DNA from 2 places in the Nocardia sp. NPDC055050 genome. Region 2 is predicted to be linked to the other one. Evidence: riboswitches for the same ligand, from Rfam matches in the RefSeq annotation. Region 2 holds a riboswitch; the other holds the start of a gene.
What was found. A riboswitch is a leader RNA that binds a small molecule or an ion and turns the genes downstream of it on or off. The one in region 2 is predicted to bind cobalamin.
Positions count from the first base shown of each region.

Region 1: another riboswitch for cobalamin. It lies ahead of metE (5-methyltetrahydropteroyltriglutamate--homocysteine S-methyltransferase); the one in region 2 lies ahead of ACWGCN_RS10425 (ABC transporter substrate-binding protein).

Region 1 is NZ_JBSGVG010000005.1:212,995-228,554, forward strand. It holds gene recG (ATP-dependent DNA helicase RecG) at 1-1,411, shown strand, start outside; gene ACWGCN_RS07950 (short-chain fatty acyl-CoA regulator family protein) at 1,423-2,847, opposite strand; gene ACWGCN_RS07955 (MmgE/PrpD family protein) at 3,201-4,724, shown strand; gene prpB (methylisocitrate lyase) at 4,724-5,638, shown strand; gene ACWGCN_RS07965 (bifunctional 2-methylcitrate synthase/citrate synthase) at 5,643-6,785, shown strand; gene metE (5-methyltetrahydropteroyltriglutamate--homocysteine S-methyltransferase) at 6,871-9,141, opposite strand; cobalamin riboswitch at 9,279-9,464, opposite strand; gene ACWGCN_RS07975 (pyruvate carboxylase) at 9,766-13,164, shown strand; gene rsmD (16S rRNA (guanine(966)-N(2))-methyltransferase RsmD) at 13,161-13,736, shown strand; gene ACWGCN_RS07985 (RNA-guided endonuclease TnpB family protein) at 13,774-15,207, opposite strand; gene coaD (pantetheine-phosphate adenylyltransferase) at 15,294-15,560, shown strand, end outside.
Region 2 is NZ_JBSGVG010000008.1:17,688-33,247, forward strand. It holds gene ACWGCN_RS10395 (serine hydrolase domain-containing protein) at 1-455, opposite strand, end outside; gene ACWGCN_RS10400 (hypothetical protein) at 666-1,259, opposite strand; gene ACWGCN_RS10405 ((2Fe-2S) ferredoxin domain-containing protein) at 1,318-1,953, opposite strand; gene ACWGCN_RS10410 (ABC transporter ATP-binding protein) at 1,950-2,738, opposite strand; gene ACWGCN_RS10415 (FecCD family ABC transporter permease) at 2,735-3,802, opposite strand; gene ACWGCN_RS10420 (FecCD family ABC transporter permease) at 3,799-4,797, opposite strand; gene ACWGCN_RS10425 (ABC transporter substrate-binding protein) at 4,794-5,831, opposite strand; cobalamin riboswitch at 5,861-6,066, opposite strand; gene ACWGCN_RS10430 (hypothetical protein) at 6,251-6,466, shown strand; gene ACWGCN_RS10435 (helix-turn-helix domain-containing protein) at 6,731-7,498, shown strand; gene ACWGCN_RS10440 (MarR family winged helix-turn-helix transcriptional regulator) at 7,543-8,022, opposite strand; gene ACWGCN_RS10445 (GDSL-type esterase/lipase family protein) at 8,129-9,259, shown strand; gene ACWGCN_RS10450 (hypothetical protein) at 9,330-9,566, opposite strand; gene ACWGCN_RS10455 (acetoacetate--CoA ligase) at 9,762-11,705, opposite strand; gene ACWGCN_RS10460 (3-hydroxybutyrate dehydrogenase) at 11,702-12,448, opposite strand; gene ACWGCN_RS10465 (MFS transporter) at 12,445-13,818, opposite strand; gene ACWGCN_RS10470 (LysR family transcriptional regulator) at 13,918-14,886, shown strand; gene ACWGCN_RS10475 (MFS transporter) at 14,910-15,560, opposite strand, start outside.

The sequences.
Region 1 (15,560 bases), on a different contig from region 2:
CACCTTCGACGAGCGCTTGCCGTTCGAGCTCACCGAAGGCCAGCAGCAGGTGCTCGCGGAGATCTCCGAGGACCTCTCCCGTACCCGCCCGATGCACCGCCTGCTGCAGGGTGAGGTGGGTTCGGGCAAAACGATCGTGGCGCTGAACGCCATGCTCCAAGTCGTGGACTCGGGGCGTCAATGCGCCCTGCTCGCGCCGACCGAAGTCCTGGCCGCCCAGCATTATCGGTCGCTGCGGGCGATGCTCGGCGACCTCGGCAACGCGGGCGAACTCGGCGCTGCGGAGAACTCGACGAAGGTCGTGCTGCTCACCGGATCGATGTCGACGGCCGCGAAGAAAGCGGCATTGCTGGACGCGATGACCGGCGAGGCGGGCATCGTCATCGGTACCCACGCGCTGATCCAGGATGCCGTCGAGTTCTACGACCTCGGCCTCGTAGTGGTCGACGAACAACACCGCTTCGGTGTCGAACAGCGAGACGCGTTGCGTGCCAAGGCAAAAGACGGCATCAGTCCGCACCTGCTGGTGATGACCGCCACCCCGATCCCGCGCACCATCGCGATGACGACACTCGGCGATCTCGAAACCTCCACGCTCACCCAGCTGCCCAAGGGGCGCTCACCGATCGTGTCGAAAGTTGTTCCGCGCAAACTGCACCCGGGCTGGGTGGATCGTGCCTGGGAGCGCATCGTCGAGGAGGTCGGCCAGGGCAGGCAGGCCTACGTCGTCTGTTCGCGCATCGGCGAGGATCCTGACGCGCCACCGGCCAAGGGGAAGAAGGCGGAGAAGGAGGGCCCGACCACCGCGGCCGCGGTGGAGATGTACGAGACGCTGAGCGCCGGTCCGCTCGCCGGCGTACGCGTCGGCCTGCTGCACGGCAGGCTGCCGTCCGATGAAAAAGACCACGTGATGCGCCAATTCAACGACGGCGCCATCGACGTGCTGGTCTGCACCACGGTCGTCGAGGTCGGTGTCGACGTGCCGAACGCGACCGTCATGGTGATCGTCGACGCCGACCGGTTCGGGGTGAGTCAGCTGCACCAGCTGCGCGGTCGCATCGGCCGAGGCAAGCACCCGGGCCTGTGCCTGCTGGTCACCGATGCCGCGCCGGGCGGGACAGCGATGGCGCGGCTGGAGGCGGTGGCGGCGACGACCGACGGCTTCGAACTCTCGGTGCTCGACCTGCGGCAACGTCGCGAAGGTGACGTCCTCGGTTCGGCGCAGTCCGGTACCGCCCGGTCTTTGCGGTTGCTCTCGCTGCTCGACGACCTCGAGGTGATCACCGCCGCACAGGAACTCGCCCGCCAGGTCGTCGCCGAGGACCCGGGTCTGGTGCATCATCCGGGCTTGGCGGGCATGATGCACGCCGCCGTCGACGGCGAACGCATCGAATACCTCGCCAAGTCCTGACCCCCGCGATGTCAGCGAGGTAGGCGCGGGTACGGCAGGTCGGTGCTGGTGTGTTCGGTCACCGACAGTGGCCGCCCGATCTGCGGGAACGCGCGCTGCGGGCACGACGGACGCTCGCACACCTTGCACCCGGCCCCGATCGGCACCGCCACCTGCGGATCGTCGAGCTGCAGCCCCTGCGAATACACCAGCCGGTCGGCGTATTCGATGTCGCAGCCGAGCCCGATGACGAAGTTCTTCGACGCCGCCCCGAACCCCTGCGCGGCGGCGGGGGTGGTGCGCGCGATCCACAGGTACCGGCGCCCGTCGGGCATCTCCGAGATCTGCGTGAGGATGCGTCCGGGGTGCGCGAACGCCTCGTGGGTGACCCACAGCGGGCAACTGCCGCCCACCCGGGAGAAGTGGAACGCGGTGGCGGACTGGCGTTTCGAGATATTGCCGGCCCGATCGGTACGCACCAGGAAGAACGGCACGCCGCGCTGACCCTGCCGCTGCAGGGTGCTGAGCCGATGGCAGACCGTCTCGAAGCCGACTTCGAACCGCAGTGCGAGCAGGTCGACGTCGTAGCGCAATTCCTCGGCCGAGCGCAGGAACCGGCCGTAGGGCAGGATCAGCGCGCCGGCGAAGTAGTTGGCCAGCCCGACCCTGGCCAGGGTGCGGGATTCGCCGGTGAGCGCCCGGGATTCGGCGAGCACGTTGTCGATCTCGCGGCCGTAGAGCAGCAGGCCGAGGGTGGTCGCGATCTGGAAGGCGCGCTGCCCGGGGCGCAGTCGCCTGGCCAGGGTGAGGGTTCGGGTGTCGGGGTCGTAGTGGCGTTTCGGGATGGCCGGGTCGGCGCCGTCGCCGCGGACCAGCACCGTGACGCCCGCGCGTTCCTCGGCGATCCTGGCCAGCTGACGATCCAGCGAGCCGATGCTCAGACCGGATTCCTCGAACAGCTGCTCGGCGGCATGGTCGAGGGTCGAGATGTGGTTGCGGTGGTCGTAGAAGAAGTCGCGCACGTCCTCGTACGGCATGGGGGTGCCCGGCGCGCCGGCCGGTGTGTCGACGCGTGAGGACAGCAGGTCGAGCTGGTCGGTCGCCGCGCGCAACCGCCGGTGCATCGCGATGACGATGCGCGCCACCTCGGGCAGCCGGGTCGCCAGTTCCTCGACCTCGGTGATCGGGGCGGTGTCGCCGCCGCCCGCGGCTTCCACCAGTACCTCGTGCAGGTCCGAGACCAGCCGCGCGTCGGAGTCGGCGGCGAAGAACTGCACGTCCAGATCGAAGGTCGAGTTGAGTTTCAGCAGAACAGGAATGGTCAGCGGGCGCTGATCACGCTCGAGCTGATTGAGATAGCTGGGTGAGAGGTCCAGCGACTTCGCGAGCGCTGCCTGGGTCATCCGCCGTTCTTCGCGCAGCCTTCGTAGCCTGGCCCCCGCGTACATCTTCCGCACGTCGCAGATCCTAACGCGACCTGTTCGCAATGTTTGCTCAAAGTGGCGAATGCCTCGGGAGAAGTCCAGTCCCGCAAGGGATTTTACCTGTGTCTACCCGTGCGTAACATGCGAAGTCGCGCTCGGCGGCAGACGCGAGCTCGCGTGCGGCGACCGCATTGTCGCCGAGGGTGGCCCGCGCGTTCTCTGCGTGGTTGCCGGGAGAATCAACCATAGCGCTTCGGTATCACCGATCCGGCGATGATCGTCAATCTTCGCAATAGTTGCTGATTTGTCGTCTATCGCACGCAAAAATACGCTTGTTCAGCCCGTTTTCAGCGATAGATCCAGTGCGTAGCGTGCGAACCATGGCAATGAAAACCCATATCGTTCGCAGCGTCGGGGCCGCCGAGGACTTTCCGCGGTCACAGCATCTGGCCACGCTGATCGCCGAGGTGGCCACCGATCCGGTGGCGGTGACCGGCGAGGTCACCGACATGATCGTCAACCGCATCATCGACAACGCCGCCGTGGCCGCCGCGTCGGTCCTGCGCGGTCCGGTCCGCGCCGCCCGCGCGCAGGCGTCGGCCCATCCACTGTCCGCCGCCTCGTCACGCCACGGGGCCACCGTCTTCGGACTGCCCGGCGGGCAGCGAGTTTCACCCGAGTGGGCGGCGTGGGCGAACGGGGTCGCGGTGCGCGAGCTCGACTTCCATGACACGTTTCTCGCGGCGGAGTACTCGCATCCGGGCGACAACATCGCGCCGATTCTGGCCGTCGCCCAGCACCTGGGCCGGTCCGGCGCCGAGCTGATCCGCGGGCTCGCCACCGGCTACGAGATCCAGATCGACCTGGTGCGCGCGATCTGCCTGCACGAACACAAGATCGACCACGTCGCTCACCTCGGCCCGTCGGTCGCCGCGGGCATCGGCACGCTGCTCGGCCTCGACACCGAGACCATCTATCAGGCCGTCGGCCAAGCAGTGCACACCACGACCGCCACGCGGCAGTCCCGCAAGGGCGAGATCTCCAGCTGGAAGGCCTACGCCCCCGCGTTCGCCGGGAAGATGGCCGTCGAGGCGGTCGACCGGGCGATGCGTGGTGAAGGCGCGCCCGCACCCATCTGGGAGGGCGCCGACGGTGTGATCGCCTGGTTGCTCGGCGGCACCGATGCCGAATACCAGGTGCCGCTGCCGACTCCGGGCGCGGCCAAGCGCGCCATTCTCGACAGCTACACCAAGCAACACTCCGCCGAATACCAGAGCCAGGCCCCGATCGACCTCGCCCGCCGACTGCGCGAGCGGATCACCGACACCGCCCGCATCACCTCGATCGTGCTGCACACCAGCCACCACACGCACTACGTGATCGGCACCGGATCCGGCGACCCGCAGAAGTTCGATCCGCACGCCAGCCGCGAGACCCTCGACCACTCGCTCCCCTATATCTTCGCGGTCGCCCTCCAGGACGGGACCTGGCATCACGAGCGCTCCTACGCGCCCGAGCGCGCCCAGCGACCCGACACGGTGGCGCTGTGGCGCAAGATCTCCACGGTCGAGGATCCCGAGTGGACGCGCCGCTATCACGCGACCGATCCGGCCGAGAAGGCCTTCGGCGCCCGTGCCGTGGTGACTCTCGACGACGGCGAGGTGATCGTCGACGAACTCGCGGTCGCCGACGCGCATCCGCTGGGCGCGCGGCCGTTCGCGCGCGAGCAGTACGTCGAGAAGTTCCGCGTCCTCGCCGACGGTGTCGTGCTGCCCGCCGAGCAGGACCGTTTCCTCGATGCCGCCCAGCGCACACCGGAACTCGGCGCGGGGGAGCTCGATCAGCTGAGCTTCACCGTCGACCCCGCGCTGTTCGACCGGCTGCCCGCCGCACGGGAAGGACTGTTCTGATGACTGTTTCCGGACTGCTCGCCGCGCACACCACCGCCGCGCAGAAGCGCGCGAGTTTCCGCGCCGGGCTGGCCTCAGGTCGCTTGCAACGACTGCCAGGAGCGGTGAACCCGCTGGTGGCCAAACTGATCCAGGAGATCGGATTCGACGGCGTCTACATCTCGGGCGCGGTGATCTCGGCCGAGCTGGCACTGCCCGATATCGGCCTGACCACGCTCACCGAGGTCGTCGAGCGTGGCCGCCAGATCGCCCGCGCCACCGATCTGCCCGTCCTCATCGACGCCGACACCGGCTTCGGTGAACCGATGAACGCCGCCCGCACCGTGACCCTCCTGGAGGACGCGGGCCTGGCAGGCTGCCATCTGGAGGACCAGGTCAACCCGAAACGCTGCGGACATCTCGACGGTAAGGCGGTCGTCGACACCGCCGAGATGGTGCGCCGCATCCGGGCCGCCGTGGCGGTGCGCCGCGATCCGGACTTCGTGATCTGTGCCCGCACCGACGCGCGCGCGATCGAGGGTCTCGACGCGGCGATCGAGCGGGCAAGAGCCTACGTCGACGCGGGCGCGGACCTGATCTTCACCGAGGCGCTGGCCGAGGAGGCCGAGTTCGCGAAGTTCCGCGCCGCCGTGGCTGTCCCGCTGCTGGCGAACATGACCGAATTCGGCAAGACGCCGCTGCTGAGCGCGCGGACACTGACCGACCTCGGCTACAACGCGGTGATCTATCCGGTCACCACGCTGCGCCTGGCGATGGGCGCGATCGAAGACGGCCTGCGCGAGATAGCGACGGCTGGAACACAATCGGCGCTGCTGGACCGGATGCAGCACCGGTCTCGGCTCTACGAACTGCTCGGCTACCGGCGCTACAACGCATTCGACTCCGGCATCTTCGACTTCACAGTGGGTGAGTGACGCCATGACCAGTGGACACACAACGCAACCCGCCATCGCCAAGGGCTTGGCCGGGGTGGTGGTCGACACGACGAGCATTTCCAAGGTCGTCGCCGAGACCAACTCGCTGACCTACCGTGGCTACCCGGTCCAGGACCTGGCCGCGCGCTGCGGTTTCGAGGAGGTCGCCTACCTGCTCTGGTATGGCGAACTCCCCGACGACGGTCAGCTGCAACTGCTCTGCCAGCGTGAACGCGCCCAGCGCCGGATCGACCGGTCGGTGCTCGCCCTGCTGGAGAAGATGCCGCAGACCTGCCACCCGATGGACGCGGTCCGTACGGTCGTGAGCTACCTCGGCACCGAGGACGCGGCCTCCGAGAGTACGAGCGAGCGCGAAAGGCTCGACGGCGCACTGCGATTGACCGCGCTGCTGCCGACGGTGATCGCGACGGCGATGCGCAGGCGCCGGGGGCTCGACCCGATCGCACCGCACTCCCAGCTCGGTTTCGCCGAGAACTTCCTGTACATGTGCTTCGGTGCGGTACCGGATCCGCGGATCGTGCGCGCGTTCGAGATCTCGCTGATCCTCTACGCCGAGCACGGATTCAACGCGTCGACCTTCGCCGCTCGCGTGGTGACCTCCACCGGCTCGGACTCCTACAGCGCCATCACGGCGGCGATCGGCGCCCTGAAGGGACGATTGCACGGCGGCGCCAACGAGGCGGTGATGCACACGATGCTCGAGATCGCCGATCCCGCGCACGCGCAGGCATGGATCGCCGAAACCCTCGGCGCCAAGCGCAAAGTGATGGGCTTCGGTCATCGCGTGTACCGCAACGGCGACTCCAGGGTGCCGACGATGAAGGCGGCCCTCGACGAGGTCGCGGCGGTGACCGGGGGACAGCAGTGGGTCCGCATGTACGACGAACTCGCCGCCGCGATGGCCGAGAAAACCGGCATAGCGCCGAATCTCGACTTTCCGGCAGGGCCTGCCTACTACCTGATGGGCTTCGACATCGAGATGTTCACGCCGATCTTCGTGATGAGCCGGATCACCGGCTGGACCGCGCACATCGCCGAGCAGTCGGCCGCCAACGCGCTGATCCGGCCGCTGTCGGAGTATCGCGGCGTGGCCCAGCGTGCGGTTCCGGTCGCCAGGGCGAGCTGAACCGAACCACTGCCCCGGACGGAAATCTCCGTCCGGGGCAGTGGTCTGTGTGCCGCTCACCGTCGCGGTGCTCAGCTCCCGTCGGTCAGCGCAGCGCCGCGGCGGCCGTCACCAGATTGCGTAGCGACGCCTCGACCTCCACCGGTCCGCGGGTCTTCAGGCCGCAGTCCGGATTCACCCAGAGTCGTTCGGCCGGAACGGCTTTCAGCGCCGCGGACAGGGAGATCGTGATCTCCTCGACCGAAGGCACCCGCGGCGAGTGGATGTCGTAGACGCCAGGCCCGACACCGAGCGCGAACCCGGCCGCGTTCAGATCGTCGAGGACCTCCATGTGCGAGCGCGCCGCCTCGATCGAGGTGACATCGGCGTCCAGGCCCGCGATCGCCGAGATGACCTCGCCGAACTCCGAGTAGCACAGGTGGGTGTGCACCTGGGTGGTGTCGGCGACGCCCGCGGTGGCGAGGCGGAACGAGTCCACCGACCACCGCAGGTACGCAGGCTGTTCGGCCGCGCGCAGCGGCAGCAGCTCGCGCAGGGCGGGCTCGTCGACCTGGATGATCCGCGCGCCCTGGGCTTCCAGGTCGAGCGTCTCGTCCCGGATGGCGAGCGCGACTTGGCGGGCCGAGTCACCCAGCGGCTGGTCGTCGCGGACGAACGACCACGCCAGGATGGTCACCGGGCCGGTGAGCATGCCCTTGACCGGCTTGGTGGTCAGCGACTGGGCGTATCCGATCCACGACAGCGTCATCGCCGCGGGCCGGGTGACATCGCCGAACAGGATCGGCGGACGCACGCAGCGGGTGCCGTAGGACTGCACCCAGCCCGCCTCGGTGACGGCGAAACCGTCGAGCAGTTCGGCGAAGTACTGCACCATGTCGTTGCGTTCGGGTTCACCGTGCACCAGCACGTCGAGACCGAGCTTTTCCTGCAGGGTGATCACGTCGGCGATCTCGGCCCGCATCCGCCGCACGTACTCGGCATGGTCGATCTCGCCCTTGCGCAGCGCGGCACGGGCCAGCCGGATGGTCGAGGTCTGCGGGTAGGAGCCGATGGTGGTGGTCGGCAGCACCGGCAGGTCGAGGTGATCGCGCTGGCGGGCGCGACGCTCGTCGGCGGGGGAGCGGGTGAGGTCGTTCTCGTCGAGCGCGGCCAACCGGCCGCGGACCTGGTCGTTGTGCAGCCGCGGATCGGTCCGGCGTGAGTCGGCGGCGGCGCGGGCCGCGGCCAGCTCGTCGGCGACCGCGTCGACGCCCGCGGTGAGTGCGGTGGCCAGGACGCGCACCTCGCCGACCTTCTCGGTGCCGAAGGCCAGCCACGAGCGCAGCCGCTCGTCCAGCCCGGTCTCGGGAGTCAGCGAATACGGCACGTGCAGCAGCGAGCACGAGCTCGACACGGCCACCGCGTCGGCGCTGCCGAGCAGGGTGCCCAGGGTGCCGAGGGCAGCGTCGAGGTCGGCGCGCCAGATATTGCGGCCGTCGACCACACCCGCCACCACCAGTTTGCGGGACAGGGTGGGCAACGCCGCGACCGCCGAGAGATCGGCGCCCGCGGTGACATCGAGGGCGACACCCTCGATCTCGGTGTCGGCCAGCACCGCCAGGGCGGCATCGGGGTGCCCGAAGTAGGTGGCGACCAGGATCGCGGGCCGGTTCTGCGCGGCCGACAACGCGCTGTAGGTCTGGCCGACCAGGGCTAGCTCCGCCTCGGTCAGGTCGGTGACCAGCACCGGCTCATCGATCTGTACCCACCGCGCGCCCGCGTCCGCCAGCCGGGCCAGCAGGTCGAGATACAGCGGCACCAGCTCGGGCAGCCGCTCCAGTGCGGCGCCGTCGACGGCTTTGGCCAGCTTCAGGAAGGTGATCGGACCGATCACCACCGGCCGTGCGGGGACCCCCAGCTCGATCGCCTCGTCGAGTTCGGTCAGCAGCTTGCCCGGATGCAGGGAAAAGGTGGTGGCCGCGTCGATTTCGGGCACCAGGTAGTGGTAGTTGGTGTCGAACCACTTGGTCATCTCCAGCGGAGCGATCGTGTCGGTGCCGCGCGCGGCCGCGAAATAGCGGTCGAGCGGATCGGCGATTCCGGCGACCCGCGCCGGCAGTGCGCCCAGCAGTTCCGCGGTGTCGAGCATCTGGTCGTAGTAGGAGAAGGTGCCCACCGGCACCGAATCCATTCCGGCCGCGGCGAGTTCGGTGAGCTGGGCGCGACGGAGCTGACGGCCCACTGCGTGCAGGTGCGCGGCATCGGCGCGGCCCGCCCAGTAGGACTCGGTGGCGCGCTTGAGTTCCCGGTTCGGGCCCACTCGCGGTAGGCCGAGAACCGTTGCGGTGAAGGGGGTATGCGAAACAGTCACGGAGATTCTCCAGTGTCGTGCGGGGAGAGCCGCCGCCTTTTCGCGGGCACACGCCACACGGCCGACAGCGTCGCGAAAGAACACGACAGGTCGGTATCGGTGGTCCGCGCGCCCGATCCACGAGGCGGTGGCCGCCGGATACGGCGTATCCGGCACAGTCGGCAGGTCTTCGGACTCGCGGGCACCGGTCGTGTGATCGACCGACCTACTGGCCGTCGCTTCCCAGGCGTGCAGCCCAGTGCTGATGACGGCGGTCGTTCCTGCTCACCGCTGCGGGACAGTCCCGGATTCTCACCGGGTTCCCTCTCACCCGGTGCGGAACATGATCCGCACCCGGGTTTCGACGCCTACGCGGGAGGTCGGGGCTCCGACTCTTCCACCGCGCACGCGAACCAGCTGCCTGCCCAGCATAGGCCCTCAGCGGGGCCATGGGTCACCGCCCCATCCGGTACACGGCCGTGACCTGCGGTTGCGCCCACGTTGTCCGCGCGCACCGTGCACCGCTGCGCACGGTGAGATGTGACGGCCCGATGAACGCAACTTCGCAGGTAGGCAGGTGTGCGGTGTGAAGATTGCTGCGAAGCCACCTTGCGTGTCCGGCCCCGGCTCGTGGCCGGGTACCGTAGGCCAATGTTCTCGAAAGTCTTGGTCGCAAATCGTGGTGAGATCGCTATCCGTGCCTTCCGCGCGGCCTACGAACTCGGCATCGGAACGGTCGCGGTGTTCCCGCACGAGGATCGCAATTCCGTCCATCGCCTGAAGGCTGCCGAGTCCTATCAGATCGGCGAAGAGGGTCATCCTGTTCGCGCGTATCTGTCGATCGAGGCGATCATCGAGGCGGCCAAGAGCGCCGGCGCCGACGCGATCTACCCCGGCTACGGCTTCCTGTCGGAGAACCCCGACCTCGCCGCGGCCTGTGCCGCCGAGGGCATCACCTTCATCGGCCCCACCGCCGAGATCCTGGAGATGGCCGGCAACAAGGCCACGGCCATCGCGGCGGCGAAGGCGGCCGGACTGCCGACGCTGAAGTCCAGCGAGCCCTCGGCCGATATCGACGAATTGCTCACCGCCTCGGCCGAACTCGAATACCCGATCTTCGTCAAGGCCGTCGCCGGTGGTGGTGGCCGTGGCATGCGCCGGGTCGCCGCGCCCGAGCAGCTGCGTGAGTCGATCGAGGCCGCGTCGCGCGAAGCGGAGTCGGCGTTCGGCGATCCGACGGTGTTCCTCGAGCAGGCGGTGGTGAACCCGCGCCACATCGAGGTACAGATCCTGGCCGACCAGCACGGCAACGTCATGCACCTGTTCGAGCGGGACTGTTCGCTGCAGCGTCGCCACCAGAAGGTGATCGAGCTCGCGCCCGCCCCGAACCTGTCACCGGAACTGCGCGAGCGCATCTGCGCCGACGCGGTGGCCTTCGCCCGCCAGATCGGCTACATCAACGCGGGCACCGTGGAGTTCCTCCTGGATGAGCGCGGCAACCACGTGTTCATCGAGATGAACCCGCGCATCCAGGTGGAACACACGGTCACCGAGGAGATCACCGACGTCGACCTGGTGCAGTCGCAGCTGCGCATCGCGGCGGGCGAATCCCTCGCCGACCTGGGGCTGAGCCAGGAGACGGTGCAGATTCGCGGCGCCGCCCTGCAGTGCCGCATCACCACCGAGGACCCGGCCAACGGCTTCCGCCCCGACACCGGCCGCATCACCGCCTACCGCACCCCCGGCGGCGCGGGCATCCGCCTCGACGGCGGCGCGAATCTCGGCGCCGAGATCGGCGCCTACTTCGACTCGATGCTGGTGAAGCTCACCTGCCGTGGTCGTGACCTGCCCGCCGCCGCCGCGCGCGCCCGCCGGGCGCTGGCCGAATTCCGTATCCGCGGCGTGACGACCAACATCCCGTTCCTGCTGGCGGTGCTCGACGACCCCGATTTCCAGGCGGGCCGGGTCACCACCTCGTTCATCGACGAGCGCCCCGAACTGCTCACCTCGCGCGGCTCGGCCGACCGCGGCACCAAGATCCTGACCTATCTGGCCGACATCACCGTCAACAAGCCGAACGGCGACCGCCCGACCACGGTGTACCCCTACGACAAGCTGCCCGCTGTCGACCTCACGCTGCCGCCGCCGGACGGTTCGCGCCAGCGTCTGCTCACTCTCGGACCGGAGGGTTTCGCGAAGGCCCTGCGCGAGCAGAGGGCGCTCGGTGTCACCGACACGACCTTCCGTGACGCACACCAGTCGCTGCTGGCCACCCGTGTCCGCACCAACGGTCTGCTCGGTGTGGCGGGTCATGTCGCGCGGCTGACCCCCGAACTGCTCTCGATCGAAGCCTGGGGCGGCGCGACTTACGATGTGGCACTGCGGTTCCTGCACGAGGACCCGTGGGAGCGCCTGGCCGCGCTGCGCGAAGCCGTGCCGAACATCTGCTTGCAGATGCTGCTGCGCGGTCGCAACACCGTGGGCTACACGCCCTACCCCGAACAGGTCACGCGCGCTTTCGTTTCCGAGGCCGCCGCCACCGGTATCGACATCTTCCGCATCTTCGACGCGCTCAACAACGTCGACCAGATGCGCCCGGCGATCGACGCGGTCCGCGAAACCGGTACCGCCATAGCCGAAGTCGCGCTCAGCTACACCGGCGACCTGCTCGACCCGAACGAGTCGCTCTACACCCTCGACTACTACCTGAAGCTGGCCGAACAGATCGTCGACGCGGGCGCGCACGTCCTCGCGATCAAGGACATGGCCGGTCTGCTGCGTGCCCCCGCCGCCGCGAAACTCGTGACCGCACTGCGCAGCAACTTCGATCTGCCGGTGCACGTGCACACCCACGACACCCCCGGCGGCCAGCTGGCCACCTACCTGGCGGCCTGGCAGGCCGGGGCCGACGCGGTCGACGGTGCGTCCGCGGCCATGGCGGGCACCACCTCACAGCCCGCGCTGTCGGCGATCGTGGCCGCCACCGCGCACACCGATCGCGACACCGGCCTGAACCTGCAGAACGTGTGCGATCTCGAGCCGTACTGGGAGGCGCTGCGCAAGGTCTACGCGCCGTTCGAGTCGGGTCTGCCCGCGCCGACCGGCCGGGTGTACACCCACGAGATCCCGGGTGGTCAGCTGTCGAACCTGCGTCAGCAGGCGATCGCGCTGGGCCTGGGCGACCGGTTCGAAGAGGTCGAGGCCAAGTACGCGGCCGCCGACCGGCTGCTGGGTCGCCTGATCAAGGTGACTCCGTCGTCGAAGGTCGTCGGTGATCTCGCGCTCGCGCTGGTCGGCACCGGTGTCGACATCGAGGACTTCGCCGCCGATCCGGGCCGCTACGACATCCCCGATTCGGTGATCGGCTTCCTGCGCGGTGAGCTCGGCACCCCGGCCGGTGGCTGGCCGGAGCCGTTCCGCAGCAAGGCGCTGGCCGGGCGCAACGAGCCCAAGCCCGAGACCCCGCTGAGCCCGGCGGATCAGAAGGCCCTCGACGGCTCGTCCACCGAGCGTCGCGCCACGCTCAACCGGTTGCTGTTCCCCGGCCCGACCGCCGAGTTCAACGCCCACCGCGAGAAGTACGGCGACACCACCGGGCTGTCGGAGAACCAGTTCTTCTACGGCCTGCGCCGTGGCGAAGAGCACCGCGTGCAGCTGGAGAAGGGCGTCACCCTGCTCATCGGCCTCGAGGCGATCTCCGAGCCGGACGAGAAGGGCATGCGCACGGTCATGTGCATCATGAACGGGCAGTTGCGCCCGGTCGCGGTGCGTGACCGGTCCGTCGCCTCGGAGGTGCCCGCGGCGGAGAAGGCGGACAAGAACAACGCGGGCCACATCGCGGCACCGTTCGCCGGTGTGGTCACCCTGGCGGTGTCCGAGGGCGACGAGATCCACGCCGGCGACACGGTCGGCACCATCGAGGCGATGAAGATGGAAGCGGCCATCACCGCGCCGCGCGGTGGCGTGGTGGGCCGGATCGCGACCACCAAGGTGGCCCAGGTCGAGGGCGGCGACCTGCTGGTGGAACTGGTCGCACGCGAGTCGGAATGACACGCATCGTCGCGGGTGTGGCGGGCGGGCGGCGCTTGAAGGTGCCGCCCGCCGGTACCCGCCCTACCTCCGATCGGGTGCGTGAAGCGCTGTTCAGCGCGATCGACGCCCGCCTCGATCTGGACGGGACGCTGGTCCTGGACCTGTACGCGGGCTCCGGGGCGCTGGGGTTGGAAGCCCTGTCGCGCGGGGCGCAGCGGGCGCTGCTCGTGGAGTCCGATCGCAAGGCGGGCGAGGTGGTGCGCGCCAATATCGCCGAGCTCGGTCTGCCCGGTGCCGAACTGCGGCTCGGCAGTGTGTCCTCGGTGCTGAAACAATCCGCGCCGAGGGCCTACGACGTGGTGTTCTCGGATCCGCCCTACGACGTGAGCACCGAGGACGTGATCGCCGACCTCACCGCGCTGGCGAACAACGGCTGGCTCGCACCGGAAGCACTGGTGGTGGTGGAACGGTCGAGCCGCTCACCCGAGATCACCTGGCCCGCAGGCTATGTGGCGTTGAAGACACGCAAATACGGGGAGACCAGAGTCGAACTCGCCGAGTTCGGTGCTACAGCGTGTCCGGAAACCTAGATCGTCCCGGACACCGCCCTTCTCGGGCGTCGTCGGTTCACGCCACAAGCGTGGCGTGAACCTCTGTTCCCGCGTCTACCAGGACGGTTTCACCGACACCCACAGGGTGCCGGTCAGAGCCTTCCCGTCGGCGGACTTTGGTAACCCGGCCTCCTGCTCGGGGGTCCGGGGATCGTGAAAAGTCTTGTTCAATCGTCGGCCACAGTGCGAGGTTGACCGCCGCGTTGTGGTCCCGGTCAGCGCGAAACCCACATTCGCAGACGAACACGCGATCCGCCAACGACAGCGTCGGATTATGTGCGCCGCAGGCCGAGCACCGTTTACTCGATGGAAACCAACGATCCGCGACGGTGACCGTGCCACCGTGCCATGCCTGCTTGTAGACCAACAGGCGCGCGAAATCGGCCCATCCGACGTCGCTGATCGCGCGGGCCGAACGACGGTTGCCGAGCATTCCCGCAACGTTCAAGTCTTCGACAACGAGCCGGTCGTGGGTCTTGACCAACTGGTTAGCAACTTGATGAGCGAAATGACGGCGAATGTTGGCGACCTTGTGATGGTGGCGGGCCAGCTGGGCAACCGCCTGCCGATGGTTGCGGGACCCGCTCTGCTTCCGAGTCACCGACTTCGCCATCCGTCGTTGACGATCCAGCCCGGTAGTCAGTGGTTTGGGGGCGTTGGTGATACGAGCGACCTCGGCACCGGTGGAGTTCGCGGCGACAGCGAACGCGGTCAAACCGCGGTCGATCCCGACCCAGCCACCGTGATCAGCGTGTTCCCGGGGCCGGTGACGATGGGCTGTGTGGAGATCAGATGCTTCGACGGTCAGGCTGATCCACCAGCGTCGCACCCGATAGGCGACGGTGACGTAGAGGATCCTCGCCCGGTCTTTGGTAAGCATCCGCCGCAACCGGCGGGTGTCCTCGCGCACCCGGATCGCGCCGATCCCAGGCAACGCCACTGACCGAGCGCGTCCCTGGTCACCGACTCGGATCGACGCTCGCCCCGACTTGGCGGGCTTGTTACGGATCCGGAATGCCGGGACGGTTGTACCCTTCTTCTTGAACCGGGGAAACCCGACCCGTTTACCCGCGTGTTTGCCGGTTCTGGAATCAGAGAACGCGGCCAGCGCGCGACCGCAGTCGACGGCGGCTTCCTCGAAAACTTGCTGAGACACCTGAGCACGCCATGCCAACCCGGTTACCTGTACTTCGGTGACCCCAGCCGCGTCGACAGTGAAGACCCGTCCTGCGGCTTCGGTCTTCTTCCAGGTGTTGAACGTTTTGATCAGGTCGAACCGAGTCCATGGGACCGGATGTGCTGGGCGGGTTTTGCGTTGGGTGAGAGCGGTTTTCACGAAGTCGAGGCTTTGGTTGAACGCGAATCGGGCCGCACCGGCATGCCTTGCGAGCATGTCGGACTGCTCGACTATGGGGTCGAGGCAATACCGGAAAGTCGTGTGGCGGCTCATCATCCACGAGTGTGACACGCACCACCGACACTGAATGACGAGCCGCCCGGCACGGGCCGTCTCAGTTCTCAGATAGTCTCTGAGGTATGGCTGCAGCACTGTGCCCCGGCTCCTTCGACCCGGTCACCAACGGTCACCTCGACGTGTTTGCTCGCGCGGCCGCCCAGTTCGACGAGGTGATCGTCACCGTCAATGTGAACCCCAAGAAGCAGGGCATGTTCACCGTCGAGGAGCGCATGGAACTGCTGCGCGAATCCGTCGCCCACCTGCCGAACGTGCGCGTCGCCTCCTGGCAGGGCCTCACGGTGGACTTCGCCAAGCAGGAGGGGATCAGCGCGATCGTCAAGGGGCTG
Region 2 (15,560 bases):
TACGGCAGGTGCTCGGCCAGACCGCTGGTGTTGTTGAGCAGCATCCGAACCGTGATCTGCGCGCCACGCTCACCAGGGACCAAGTGCGGCAGGTAGTCACCGATCGGTGTGTCGAGCCCGATCCGCCCCTGCTCGACCTGCTGCATGATCGCGACCGCGATGAACGTCTTGGTGATGCTGCCTACTCGGTGGACCATGTCGGGGCCGATGGCTTCGCCGGAGGTGACGTCGGCGACCCCCGCCGTGCCACTCCACACCCGGTCGCCGTCACGTACCTCCATGTACACACCGGTCATTCCCGCGTCGCGGACCGCATCGAGCGCGGATTGCAGCGCAGCCGGATCGAGTCCGGAACCTGGTTGCGCAGTGTCTGTTTCGCCGGCCGCCGGCCGCATCGCGCATGCGCTGACGGTCAGGACGGCGACGCCTACCAGCATTGCCAGTGGGATCTTCACGATTTCTGTCCTCTCGTGGTCGGCCGCTGTGGTTCGAAGCGGCGCACCGATACCGTGGCAGGTGTGACCGATAGGGCGCTTTCGAAATCGTGTGGTCCGGCACGGTAGCCGGTGGTCTGGATCCGGCCGGGTCATGCCGGGTATCTCGGGCCCCGACCTCGGCGTCGACCGCAGGCGCCGCCCGCCTGATAGGCAAGGCGGCGCCGAGGTTCAATCGCCGGTCTGCGCCGAATCCAGGGCCGCGAGTAAGGCCACGCCGCGGGGTGAGATTCGATAGCCGGTGCCCAGGCTGATGGTCAGGCCGAGGTTCTTCAGCTTGCGTACGTTGAGTTTGAAGCGGTGCGGGTCACGCCCGAGTTCCTCGGCCAGGTCAGGGGCCCGGGTCGCGGGGCGGCGCTGGATGATTCGGAGCGTGTCGTGGGTCCACGGGCCCTCGGCATCGGTGCGGTCCATGCGGGCGAGGCGGGCGACCAAGGCCGCGGCATCGTCGATCCGGTCGTCGGCGGCCAGCGCGTCGCGCGGGTCTTCGTCAGTGAGACAGCGGATCCGGAGCAGATAGATCGGGTCCTGCGAGCCGCCGCGGAGATCGGCGATCACCTCGGCGGGTGCGTCGTATCCGGCGGCGCGCGCGTCCTCGATGCTGATCTGATCGGCGGTGACCGTCGACAGCTGGTCGACGGCGATGCGCCCCGCGCCGGTGCGGTAGACCTTGCCCTCGGTGGCCTGCCGGTGACGCCACCGGCGAAACAGCACCGTCACCGCCCCGCTGCGGATCCCGGCCCAGCGCTGCTTCTCGATCAGCATGCGACGGCCCGCTGCCGCGCAGCCCGGTCGGGGTGGATCGTGGTCGGTTCGTCCTCGATCATTCCGTCAGGCTATCGTGCGCAGCGCCGACGGAGTCACCCCCGCGGATGCCGTCGGTATGCCATTCACCGTCCGGGTAGGTGATGTAGAGCGGGCCCAGATTGCACGGGTTGAGGCAGCCGGTCGGCGTGATCAGGGCGCCGGGGTGGTCGCGGCGCAGAGTCCGGTGCAGCTCGCCCGCGCCGTACACGGTGCAGCGGGGGCCTCGGCAGACCAGGATGTGCGAGGTGTGGTCGGGGATTTCGGACCAGGCCGGGCTGCGGAAGGCCCGCGGGCTCGCCGTCACCGGTGCGCCGTCCTCGGACATCCTGGCACGCACCACATCGGCGAATCCGGCGGCGGTGTCGATGCCGTCGGTGATTCGCACGTCGAGTTCGCTCCCGCGCGTTTCCTTCCAGTTCGCCACCGCTCGCGCGATCCAGGTCTCGAGGTAGCGGTCACGTGGCACGGCGAGCGGGATCAATGTGACCGGCGATCGGTCGCGGGCGGCGGTATCCAGGGCGGTGTGGATGGTCGGCTCTTCCTGGTCGAGTAGCGCGTAACCGACCCCGCAGTCCTCGGCCAGAGCTCGGACGGACGGCAGGTCGACGCCCGACGGAGTCGGCCGGGCGATGAGGACATACCGGCGCGTCATGCGGTGCGCACCGTTCGCGGGGCCGGAATCACCAGCGGTGTGCCCGTCATCGGGTCCTCGATCACCGTGCAGTCGATGCCGAAGACTTCCGACACCAGCTCGGGGCGCACGACCTCGGCGGGTGAACCCTGAGCGACCACCCGGCCGTCCTGCACGGCGACGAGATGGTCGGCGTAGCGGGCGGCGAGGTTGAGGTCGTGCAGGACGACGATGATCGTGCGCGGCAACAGATTTCGCAGGACGTCGAGCACGTCGAGTTGGTGCGCCAGGTCGAGAAAGGTCGTCGGTTCGTCGAGCAGCATGACCTCGGGTTCCTGCGCCAGCGCGAGCGCGATCCACACCCGTTGCTTCTGACCGCCCGAGAGTTGATCCACCGATCGGTCGATCAACGCGAGAGTGTCGGTGGCCACCAGCGCTTTGCGCACGGCCTCGTCGTCCTGCGCCGACCACTGACGAAACCAGCGTTGGTGCGGATGACGGCCACGGCCGACGAGTTCGCCCACGGTGATGCTGTCGGGGGCAACGGGCTGTTGCGGCAACATGCCGAGCCGACGGGCGACGGTGCGCGCGGGCTGCGGTGCGATATCGGCGCCGTCGAGCAGAACCGCGCCCGCCGTGGGCGCGATCAGCCGGGCCAGTCCCCGCAGCAGGGTCGATTTTCCGCAGCCGTTGCGGCCGACGATGACAGTGATCGCACCGGTCGGGAAGTCGATGGTGGCGTCGGTGACGATCGCGGTGTCGCCGTAGCCGAGGGTGAGTCTCTCGGTGGTCAGGTGTGCGGTCATCCAGCATGTCCGATCCGGGTTGCACGGGCGAGGAGGTAGACGAGAACGGGAGCGCCGAGGATGGCGGTCACCACCCCGACAGGCAGTTCCGCCGGGAACAGCCGCCGGGCGGCCAGGTCGGCGGCGACCACCAGCAATGCCCCGGTGGCAGCCGCGGGCGCCAGGCCCGCACCGCGTTCGGCCAGCAGCCGTCGCGCGATCTGCGGCGCCACCAGGGCGACAAAACTGATCGGCCCGGCCGCGGCCGTCGCCAGGGTCGCGGCGGCGGCTGCGACGACGATGAGCGTGATGCGGTGTGGGCCGCGCCGCCCGGCCAGCGAATTCGCCAGTTCGTCGCCCATTTCCAGCAGCGGCAACGAGCGAGCGAGAACGATCAGCGGCGGCACGACCACCACCAGCGCCGCCGCGGCGAACCCGACGTGGGTCCACTCGCGGTTGGCCAAGCTGCCGGTGAGCCACATGGCGGCCGTGTGCGCCTGGTAGTTGTCGGCGATGGTCAAGATGAACGCGATAGCCGAGGACAGCATCGCTGTGACGCCGATACCGACGAGCACGAGTCGATAGCCGTCGAGTCCGTCCTTGGTGGCCACGGCCACGATCAGCGCCATGGCCACCCCGGCACCGATCATCGCGCCGCCGACCAGCCCCAGCCCGGCGCCACCGAGCAACACACTCACCACCAGCGCGCCGAGCGAGGCGCCCGCGTTGATCCCGATGATCTCGGGACTCACCAGCGGGTTGGTCGCGATTCGTTGCAGGATCGCCCCCGAGATCGCGAAGGCCGCGCCGACACACAGCCCGGTGAGCACGCGCGGCAACCGATCGGTCACCACCACGTCGTACTCGATGAGCGTGCCACCGCCACCGAGGACCCGCACCACGTCAGCGACCGTGAGCGGGTAGTAGCCGATCGTGAGTGACCACGCCGCCACCGCCAGCGCGGCCACCGTCACCAGCACGGTGACGATCGTGGACCGTGTCCCGACGCGAAAGACGATGCGCCGGTCCGGTGTTCGCAGCAGCAGCGTCCCGCTGGGCAGTACGCCGCGCTCGGTGCCCGTCACAGTGTGGCCACCTTTCGATTGCGCACGAGATAGAGAAAGAACGGCGAGCCCGCGAAGGCGGTGATGATGCCGACCTGGATTTCCTGTGGCCGCGCCAGCATCCGTCCGAGGATGTCGGCCACCAACAGCAGCGTCGGGCCCAGCAGCGCGCACCACAGCAGGATCCACCGGTAGTCGTGTCCGGCGAAGAATCGGGCGATGTGCGGGATCACCAGACCGATGAAGGCGATCGGTCCGGCGATGGCCACCGCCGAGCCCGCGAGCAGCACCACGCTCAACGCGCCGGTCGCGCGCGTCGCGACCAGCCGCGTGCCGAGCGTGCGCGCCATGTCGTCACCGATGGCGACAGCGTTCAGCGGCCGGGCCACCACTACCGCCAGCAACAGCCCGACAGCGATGAACGGTGCTGTCTGCCACACGGATTCGATGTCGGCGCGAGCCAGCGAGCCGACCACCCAGAAACGGAAGTTGTCGAACAGAGTGCGGTCCAGCAGGGTGATCGCCGTGGTGATCGACCCACACAACGCGGTGCAAGCAGCGCCCGCGAGCGCCAGTTTCACCGGTGTCGCGCCACCGAACCCCAACGATCCCAGCGTGTAGACGAACGCCGCGGCGACCGCGGCACCGAGGAAGCCGAACCAGATGAATCCGCCCGTCGCCGTGAGGCCGAACGCACCCATCGCGATCACGATCGCCAGGGACGCACCGGCGTTGACGCCGAGCAGGCCGGGCCCGGCCAGCGGGTTGCGGGTGAGCCCCTGCATCACTGCGCCCGCCAGCGCCAACGCGACACCGGCGAGGAGTCCCGCGACAGTTCTGGGCAGCCTGATGTAGCGCACGACCCGGTCGGTGTCGGTCCCCTGGAAATCGGTGAACGCGACCACGGCCTGGTCGAGGGTGAGCGGGTGCGAGCCGATCAGGATGGACGCGACGCAGACAGCCACCAGCGCGGCGCCGGCCACGATCGGACCGGCGCCGCGAGCGGTGCGCGTCACCGCCGGAACAGCTCGGGATGGATCAGGGTGGCGACCAGTTCGGTCGAGTGCGCGATCCGCACCCCTGCCGCCCGGTCGGCGAACAGGAACGGGTGCACAGTCGCGTTCCGCACGGCCGCCAGATTCGCGAATGCCGGGTTTCCGACGATCTTGTCGACCTGGGGCTGACCGTCGGCGCGCGTGTAGGTCGCCTTGCAGCACAGGCTGGTCAGGATGATGTCGGGGTCACGGGCGATGAGCTCTTCCGCGCCGACTGGCACGTTGCGTTTCGCGGTGAGATCGGCGAAGGCATTCACGCCACCGGCGGCCTCGATGATCTGGGTGATGAAATCGATGCCGCCTGCCACGGTGTAGGAGCCGTCGTCTTTGGGGGTGACGACCGCGACCCGCGGCTTCCCGGCGTTACCGACCTTGGCGCGGACTGCGTCGATGCGTGAACTCAGCTGCGTGACAACTTCTTCGGCGCGCTCGGAGGTGCCCCACAGGGCACCGAGGTCGCGCAGGTCGGCGTACACATTGTCGAAGCGGACGGTATCGGGGTCGATCGCCTCATCGGCGAGCCCGTCGGCACTCGGGCACAGCGGACTCAGCACCCAGGTGCGCACACCCAACTCGTGCAGGCTCGCCCTGGTGCCGACGCTGTTCTGCGCCGAGGACGCGAACACCCCGTTGAAACCCGACATGACGAAGTCGGGTCGCTGGGCGAGCAGTTCGTCGCGATTGGGCAGCTTCTCGACGTATGGCGAGCGTGCCTGCGCGCCGACGTACTCCGGAAGCACGGCGGAGTCCAGGAATGCCGTCCCCACCAGCCGATCGGTGACACCGAGCGCGTGCGCGATCTCGATCGACGGCTGATACGCCGCGTAGATCCGCTGCGGTGGGCCGTCGACGGCGACGTCGATCCCACAGTTCACGCGGGTGACAGCAGCTGCGCCGTCCGCGTCGGAGAGGGGTTGCACACCACAGCCGGTGACAACGATCGTGCAGGCGAGCAACGCGCCGGAACGTAGGCGCGCGAAAACAGAGCGGGTCAAGAGACGGCCTTCCAGGTCCTCGTGGAATGGGGTACTGCGTAGCCGTGGCCGGTCTCCTGGCTGACGGGATAGTGCGCGGTGAATCCACCTTCCCAGGGCAGAGCCCCAGTGGCTCCGGATGACAGATGTCGTCCGGATCGATTCACAACTCCCGATCACAGTGGCGAGGGCCGCACCGGTTCTACACCGGTTTCCCGAACACCACGGCTGGTGAACTGTAGCAACGTCGACTGCATCGAGGGGGCGGCGCCGCGGCGGGGTGCTCGCGCGCGGTCGCCGGATCCGATACACAGCCGACTCCCAGCCGGGTCCCACCGGGCTCGACGGTTGCGCCGCGAAGATTCAGCTATCGGCCGAGCACTTCGGCCGGCCGACGATCTCGGCGGTGAGATCGAAGATCAGGAGGAACGCTCATGAGAATGAAGTCGACAGTGGCCAAGACCGCGGTGGCGGGCACTCTCGCCCTCGGGGTGCTGGGTGCCACGGCGGGCGTGGCGAGCGCGGATCCGGGTGGGCACGACCAGCAGCGGCCCGGGCAGGGTCAGGAGCACCGGCCGCAGCAACAGCCGGAGCATCACAACGACGCGCCGCAGCACGGCTTCTGGTTCTTCGGCACCTGGGTTCCCCTGCCCTGAGCCTCACCGCGGACCCGGTGCTCCCCGGGTCCGCGGTGCTCGTCTGTGCGAGTTGCGCTGCAGGACTTCGCTGTCCAGCTCGCGAACCCCATCCGTGCCGACGCCGGTGACGAATGGACTGCAGGCGGGTCGGCACCGTATTTCCGGTACCATTCACTCCCCTGAAGCCGACCCGCCTGCTTGTCACCAGCGCCCATCCGGCTTTCGAGCCCTGGAAGAATCAGCCGTCGCGGTTCCGGTCGGCGCACCGATACTCTGGCAAGGGTGACCGACGGTGCGCCTGTGAAATCGTGTGGTCCGACCCGCTCACCGATGGCCTGGATCAGGCCGGGTTATGCCGGGTACATCGGACCCGAACTCGGTGTCGACCTACATTCCACCTCTGTCGCGGTGCTCAGCGTCGGGCTCGACGGGCCGTTCGCCCTCGAGACCGCCACCCACGGCGAAATACTCACTCGCAGCGCGTACAGCCCTGCCCGGGCGGTGCACCGGGTGAATACGCTCGGCAAATGGATCCTGCTCCTGTGGTCGCCCGCTTCGGCCATCGCAGGCCAGATGACGACCACCGAGGGGCCGTACGGATTCGCCCACCTGCGCGAGCGCGAACTGGTCGAACAATGCCGGCTACCTGATGCGGACCCCGGCCGAATCCTGGCGATCGCAGTCGGCGGTCCCCCGGCCGACATCGATCCGCGCATCGAACGCGTGGCGGCCGCGATCCGTCGGCATCCGGATCACGCGTTTCGGGCCGAACCGATCGCCGCGACCCTCGGTCTGTCGACATCGCACTTTCTCCGGTTGTTCGTCCAGCAGTACGGGACCACGTTCCGCCGCTATCAACAGTGGGCCCGCGTCATCCACGCGATGAGAGCTGTCGCCGCCGGCCACGACCTGACCCGATCCGCGACGGACGCGGGATTCGCCACACCCTCGCATTTCAGCGAGACCTTTCATCGCATGTTCGGGATGTCCGCCACGGCAGCCCTGCGCTCAGGGCTCCGATTCGACCTCGAAACCACGTCAGCACCTTGATGGTTACCCCGGTCAGCAATCCAGATCACCGCGATTAACCACGCTCAGGACCGGTCGGACAGGGCGGTGGCGGCTGGGTTGGTGGCATCGCGGATCACGCGCAAGCCGGTGATCAAGCCGTCGAGTTGAGTCGGGGTCAGCTGACCGGTGAGCCATTGCTCGAGGGCAGCGAGATAGTCCGGAAGGACCTCTTCGAGGCGGCGGATGCCCGCATCGGTCAAGGCCGCGTAGGCGCTGCGCCGATCAGCCGGGTCGAGTTGGCGTTCGACCAGACCCGCGGTGGCCAGCCGGTCGACCAGCCGGGTGACCCCACTGGTCGAGAGCTCGGTTTGCGTGGCCAGGTCCGACATCCGCAGGCGGCGGCCCGGGGAGCGACTCAGTCGCAGGAGGGCATTGAGGTCGAGACCCGACAGGCCGTGCGCTTTCCAGGTCGGCTCGAGTTTGGCGATGAGGCCGTTGTGCGCCTCGAAGAGCAGGCCGGAGATGGTGAAGCGGGGGTCGTCGAACAGCTCGCGCACGGACATAACGCCAGCATAGCTGATATTTGCCATGCGGATAGTTGACATGAGGAATACCTACGAGTAAAACTATGCGTAAGCATTATTCCGCACAGCAAATATCGGAGAGATCATGCAGAACAGCACGTGGGTAGCCGGTTTCCGGACCGGTGTCATCGACCCGAACGAGCAGATCAAGCTCGCCGAATCACGGGAGTTCAGCGACGAGACCGTGCGCCACGTCCTGCACATGGCAGGCGGCGGCGACGCGGTGCGCGTGCGGTTGACCAACCGCTACGGCGCCGCCCCGCTGCGGATCGGTGCCACCCGGCTCGCCCAGCGCAAGACCGGTTCGGCGATCGGCACGGATCGCGAGGTCACGTTCGGTGGCGCGGCGGACGTCACCATCGACGCGGGCGCCGACCTCGTGAGCGATCCGATCGATCTGGCGGTCGCCGCGGGCGAAGACCTGCTGCTCAGCCTGTACATCCCGGCGTCGACCGGCCTGGCCACCTTCTCCCACCAACCCGGTGAGATCGCCTACATCGTCACCGGCGACCACACTGCGGACGTGGAACTCACCGGTGCCCACGAGGTTCCGTTGCGCTTCTTCGTCACCGGGATCGACGTGCTCGTCACCGATCCGACGGCGGTCGCCGTCGCGTTCGGCGATTCCTGGTTCGAAGGCGTCGGCACCACGCTGAGCGCCAATCACCGCTCCGTCGACGTTCTCAACGCCCGCCTCACCACGGGATGGGTCGTCAACAACGGCATCGCGGGCAATCGTCTCACCGCCGAGGAGATCGGCGAATCCGGTGTACGCCGTTTCGACTCCGACGCGTTGCAGGTCCCCGGTGTCACCGACATCCTCATCAATTTCGGTATCAACGACCTCATCCTCGGCGCGATGGGCGGCCAGCCTTCCGCGACCACCGAGGAATTGATCGCCGGTTTCACCGACCTGGCCGCGCGCGCCCACGCCGCCGGACTGCGCATCCACGCCGCCACCATCGGCCCCTACGCAGGCTGCGTCTACCCCGGCATGCCGCTGCTGGAAACCCAGCCGACTCGCCACGCCGTCAACGAATGGCTGCGCACCACCGACGTTTTCGATTCGATCTTCGACGTCGATCGCGCCGTGGCCGACCCGCACCGTCGCGACTACATCCGCCCCGAGTTCGACAGCGGCGACGGCATGCACCTCAACGACGCGGGCGCTGCGGCAATGGCAGCCACCGTCGATCTCACCGCCCTCTTCCGCTGACATATCGATCGAGATCAGCACGCTCGCACCGTGTCCGCTTCGGTGCGAGCGTGCTGTTCGGCAAGAGCGCTCAGTGCTCGCGGTCGGTCAACCGCAGGGTCACCTCGATGGGTGGGACCCAGGGCTCGGGTAGTTCGTCCAGATCGGCCAGGGTGGTGTGCACGAAGGCCGCGATCCGATGGCGGGCCGCCGAACTCAGCCGTTCGACCCGGTCCGAGGTCAGCGGACTGTCCGCGAACTCGACCACGGGAACATCGCCGGCGTCCCCCGCGATCGTCTCCGACCTCTTCTCCGTGCGTCGCACCATCGCGTCCCCACCCTTCCGAACGGTCTCGGCGGTCGCTCGGGCACAAGCAACCAGCGCCGCCGACATTCATCAGCAAACATCTGGATTACAACATGACCAAGCGTCCACAACAAGCGTTCTTCTCGGCGAATGTTGCGTAGATCGTGACGCCGCACGCCGATCGACACCATGGTTTCAGCGCGTGTCACCAGCAAGCTATGTTCGGGCGAATCGGGCGTACCAAGCGAGCAGTGCGGGGTCGTCGACGGCGCTGGGATCCACGACGGTCGTGGGATCGGCGCCCTGGAGAAGCTTCTTGATGGGGACTTCCAGCTTCTTGCCGGTGCGGGTTCGGGGGATGCCGGGGGCGATGATGATGTCGTCCGGGACGTGGCGCGGGGAAGTCCGGGTGCGGATGATCGCGCGGATCCCGGCAGTCAGGTCGTCGGTCAGGGTGATGCCGTCGGCGAGCACGACGAACAGGGGCATCCAGTAGCCGCCGTCGGGTTGCTCCGCGCCGATGACCAGGGAGTCGGCGATTTCCGGGAGCTGTTCCACCGCTTGGTAGATGTCGGCGCTGCCCATGCGGATCCCGTGGCGGTTGAGAGTGGAGTCGGACCGGCCGTGCACGATCACGCTGCCGTGTTCGGTACGGGTGATCCAGTCGCCGTGGCGCCATACACCGGGAAAGGTGTCGAAATAGGCTGCGCGATACCGAGTTCCGTCCGGATCCTTCCAGAATCCGACGGGCATGGAGGGCATGGGCTCGGTGATGACGAGTTCGCCGACTTCGCCGTGCACCGGGTTGCCCTGTTCGTCCCAGGCTTCCAGGGCCACCCCCAGGTAGGGGGCGGACAGCTCTCCGGGCCGGACCGGGACGGTTCGCGCCCCGCCCGCGAAGGCCGAGACCACGTCGGTGCCGCCGCTGATCGACGCGACCGGAATGTGCGCACCGACGTTGTCGCACAACCAGATCGACGACGACGGAGGCAGCGCCGACCCGGTGACACCGATCAGGCGCAAGGCCGTCAGGTCGTGTTCACGCCGCGGCACCACACCTGCCTTCGCGCAGGTCAGCACATAGCCGGGACTGGTGCCGAGAACTGTCGCGCGTACTCGAGCGGCGATGTCCCACAGCGCATCCGGGGCCGGATAGCCAGGGCTACCCGCGTAGCAGACGATGGTCGCGCCGACCAGCAGGCCGGCGACCTGGAAGTTCCACATCATCCAGCTCGGGCTGGTGTACCAGAGAAAGGTGTCGTCGGCACCGATGTCCGACTGCAGCGCCATCGCTTTCAGGTGCTCGAGGAGCACCCCGCCGTGACCGTGGACGATGCCCTTGGGCAGACCTGTCGTGCCCGAGGAGTAGAGCACCCAGAGCGGATGGTCGAAACCCACCTCTGCCGTCGAGAGCGTGGATCGATCGCCACCGGCGGTGACATCCGCCCAGTTCAGCGTGCCGGACAGCCGCTCCTGCGACACCACGATCGTCGCCACCACCGTGGGCAGACCGGCGCGCAGTTCGGTGATCTCGTCGGATCGCCGGTGCTGCTTGCCTGCGTAGCGGTAACCCGTACACGTCACCAGCACCACCGGCTCGAGCTGCCCGAGCCGGTCCAGCGCCGCCTTCGCCGAGTAGTCCTGCCCGCACGCACTCCACACAGCGCCGATGCTCGCGGTCGCCAGGAAGGCGATCACCGCCTCGGGGATGTTGGGCAGGTACCCGGCGACCCGGTCCCCTGCCCGAACACCCAAGCCGCGCAGCGTCTGCGCGAACGCCGCCACCTGGTCGAGCAGATCGTCCCACGACAACTCGCTGACCGACCCGTCCTCCGCCACCGACACGATCGCGCGACGATCGGGGCGGGCCTGCCGGATCACCTGGTCGACATAGTTCAGCCGAACCTCGGGAAACCATCGCGCCCCTGGCATTTCCGAAGAGGCCAGCACCGGACCGGGGCGGTCGCCGAGTTCGAAGTAGTCCCATACCGAACCCCAGAATCCGTCCAGATCGTCGACCGACCACTGCCACAACGCGTGGTAGTCGGGCACCGCGACGGTGTGCCGCTCGGCCACGAACCGCGCGAAGTCGGTGATCCGAGCTCGGGCGATGTCGTTGTCGTCCGGCACCCACTGCGGTGCCGATGCCACTGCGGTCATCGGGCGCTCCACCCGCCGTCCATGACATAGGACGAGCCGGTGACCATGCCCGCGGTGTCGGAGGCGAGCCAACCGACCAGCGCCGCGACCTCGTGCGGCTCGATCAGCCGTTTGATCGCACTCTCGGTGAGCAGCACCTTCTCGAGCACCTCCTGCGCCGGGATCCCGTGCGCGGCGGCCTGCTCGGCGATCTGCTTGTCCACCAGCGGGGTTCGCACATATCCGGGGCTCACACAGTTGCTGGTGACCCCGTGCGGGCCGCCTTCGAGCGCGGTCACCTTCGACAGCCCTTCCAGTCCGTGTTTGGCCGTCACGTACGCGACCTTGAACTGGGAGGCGCGGATCCCGTGCACCGAGGAGATGTTCACGATCCGGCCGAAACCCCGTGCATACATGTGCGGGAGGGCAGCGCGGATGAGCAGGAACGGCGCTTCGACCATCAGGGTCTGCATGGCGCGGAACCGGTGGGGTGCGAAATCCTCGATGGGGCTCACGCTTTGCACGCCCGCGTTGTTGACGAGAATGTCGGTCTCGAGCCGCAATTCGGCCAGCGCCTCGACTCCGAGCAGATCGACGCTCCAAGCATGCCCGCCGATTTCGTGCGCCACCGCCTTCGCGGCGACTCCGTCGATGTCGGCGACGGTGACCTCGGCGCCGCGCGCGGCCAGCTCCCGCGCGCACGCGGCGCCGATACCGCTCGCCCCACCGGTGACCAGAGCTCTGCGTCCCATGAGATCGGTCATGCGGCAACACCTTTCGTGGCGGAGGCGTCGGCGAGGTCGACAGATTCGAGGTCGATGCCGCGGGTCTCCTTCGCGCACACCACCGCGATCACGGTGACCGCCGCCGCGAACGCCAGGTACCAGGCGATCGGGACCGACGAACCGAACTCGTCGAGCAGCTTGACCGCGATGATCGGCGCCAGCGAACCCGCCACGATCGAGGTGACCTGGTAGCCCAGCGACACACCGGAGTAGCGCATCCGGGTCGGGAACATCTCCGCCATGATCGCCGGCTGACCGGCGTACATGAATCCGTGGAACACCAGCCCGATGATGATGGCGGACAAGATGATCGCACTGTTGCCGCTGTCCATCATCGGGAAGGCGAAGAAGCCCCAGGTGGCCGCGGCGACCGCGCCGGCCAGGTAGACCGGGCGGCGCCCGACACGGTCACCGAGGCGACCAGCTACCGGAATCACCACCATGTGCACGGCGTGGGCGATGAGCAGCCACCACAGAATCGTCGTGGTGTCGGCGTGCACGTGAACCTTGAGATAGGTGATCGAGAACGTGACGACCAGGTAGTACATGATGTTCTCGCCGAAGCGCAGACCCATCGCGGTGAACACACCGCGCGGGTACTTGCGCAGCACCTCGAACGGGCTGAACGAGGCGGCCTTGGCCTGGTCCATCGACTGCTGCGCGGCCACGAAGATCGGGGCGTCGGTCACCTTGGTGCGCACGTAGTAGCCGACCAGCACGACCACCGCCGACAGCCAGAACGCCACGCGCCAGCCCCAGCTCAAAAACGCCGCGTCCGACAGGGTCGAGGTCAGCACCAGCAGCACGATCGTGGCGAGCAGATTGCCCGCGGGTACGCCGGCCTGCGGCCAGCTCGACCAGAAGCCGCGACTGCGACTCGGGCTGTGTTCGGCCACCAGCAGCACCGCGCCGCCCCATTCGCCGCCGATCGCGAAGCCCTGGACGAAGCGCAGGATCACCAACATCGCCGGTGCCCAATAGCCGATCTGGGCGAAGGTCGGCAGACAGCCCATCAGGAAGGTCGCCGCACCGACGAGCACCAAACTCACCTGCAACAACTGCTTGCGGCCGTATCGGTCACCGAAGTAGCCGAAGACGATGCCGCCGAGCGGGCGCGCCGCGAAACCGACGGCGTAGGTGATGAAGGCGGCCAGGATCGCGTCGAGGTCGCTGGTGTCCTTGGAGAAGAACACCTTGCTGAACACCAGGGTCGCGGCGGTGCCGTAGAGGAAGAATTCGTACCATTCGACGACGGTGCCCGCCATCGAGGCGGCCACGACCCGCCGCAGTCCGCTGGGGGCTTCATCCGGGTCGTCGCCGGTCGGTCGTATCGCGTTCCGCACGCTCATCGCACTACTCCTTCGATGTTCCAGGCCACATCACGCCGTCGATGTGATGTGGCCCACAAGCCGTGAGGAGAGTATTCGTGCAGATCCATCTCGGTGACAATGGCCAGTTTCGCAGCAGCAATCTGCGAAACTGCACATGTGAGTCATTCTTCGTCGACCTCGGGACGCAGGCCGAGCGCTGATGATTTGCTCGTGCTCCTCGCGGTCGGCCGGTCGGGGCGCTACATCACCGCCGCCGAAGAGCTCGGCATCAACCACACGACGATCTCGCGTCGCATCGCCGCCCTCGAACATGCCATGGGCGGACGGGTGCTGACCCGGGTCACCGGCGGCTGGGAGCTCACCGACCTGGGCCGGGAGGCACTGACAGCGGCCGAAGCCGTCGAGGCCGCCGTCCGATCCCTCGGCTCGAGCGCGGGCGAACGCACACTCGAAGGCGTGGTGCGGATTTCGGCCACCGACGGTTTCAGCGCCTACCTCGCGCCACCGTCCGCGGTGCGCGTGCAGCGCAGACATCCGGGCGTCACCGTCGACATCATCGCCGCGACCCGGCGAGCATCCACCCAGCGAACCGGCCTCGATATCGAAGTGGTGGTCGGTACACCGCAGGTCCACCGCGCCGAAGCGATCGAACTCGGCGACTACTGCCTTCGCCTCTACGCCTCCCGCGACTATCTCGCCGAACACGGCGTCCCGACCACCGTCGCCGAACTCACCCGCCACCCGCTGGTCTACTTCATCGAATCCATCCTCCAGGTCGACGACCTCGACCTGGCCCTCGCTTTCGCCCCCACCCTGCGCCGATCCGTCTCCTCGACCAATGTCTTCGTCCACGTGGAAGCCACCAGGGCCGCCGCGGGGATCGGGCTACTCCCCTGCTTCATGGCCGACCGCCACGCCGACCTCGTCCGGGTCCTGCCCGACGAGGTCCGCGTCCAGCTCACCTACTGGCTCGTCGCCCGGCGCGAAACCCTGCGGCGCCCCGAAGTCGCGGCGGTCGTCGAGGCACTGCGGGCTACGGTCCACGAACGCTGCGCGGAGCTACTCGGCGACCACGACGCCGAGTAGACACGTTGCTTCCGCAGGGGATCTCAGGCGGCTGCTTCTGGTGCGGGCTCCGGTGAAGGCAACGCGAAGCAGAGCGCCGCACTCACCACCAGCGCCGCGATGATCGTCAGGGCGCACGCCGTCAGGGCGCTGCGGTAGCCGTCACTGGCGGCGACCCCGAAGAAGATCGCGCTCAGGGACGCGACACCCACTGCGCCACCGAACTGCTGGCCGGTGGTCCAGATCCCCGACGCCGACCCCGCGTATCGCGTCGGCACCGTCGACAGGAACAAGGTCGTCAACGGCGGCTGGACCAGGTTGATGCCGACACCGACGACGAACAGCCCCGGCGCGAGCAGCCATGGATTCACATCGGTGGTCGCGGTCAGTGCCGCGCCCAGCACCGCCAAGGTGCCGACGGCGCCGAAAAGGGTACCGGCGACGACGGCGTAGCGGCCGAACTGCATGGTGAGCCGTCCCACCAGCGGGGCGACCGCCAGTCCGCCGACCGAGAACGCGACGGTCACGACGCCTGCGCGCAGCGCGGTGTAGCCCTGACCCTCTTGGAGCCAGAGAACGAACACGAGCAGGAATCCGCTGAAGGCGGCGAAGGCGACCAGCTGAACAACAAGGGCGACACTGCTGATGCGCGCGCGGAGCAGCTCCAGTGGCAAGAGCGCGCCGGCCCGGCCGAC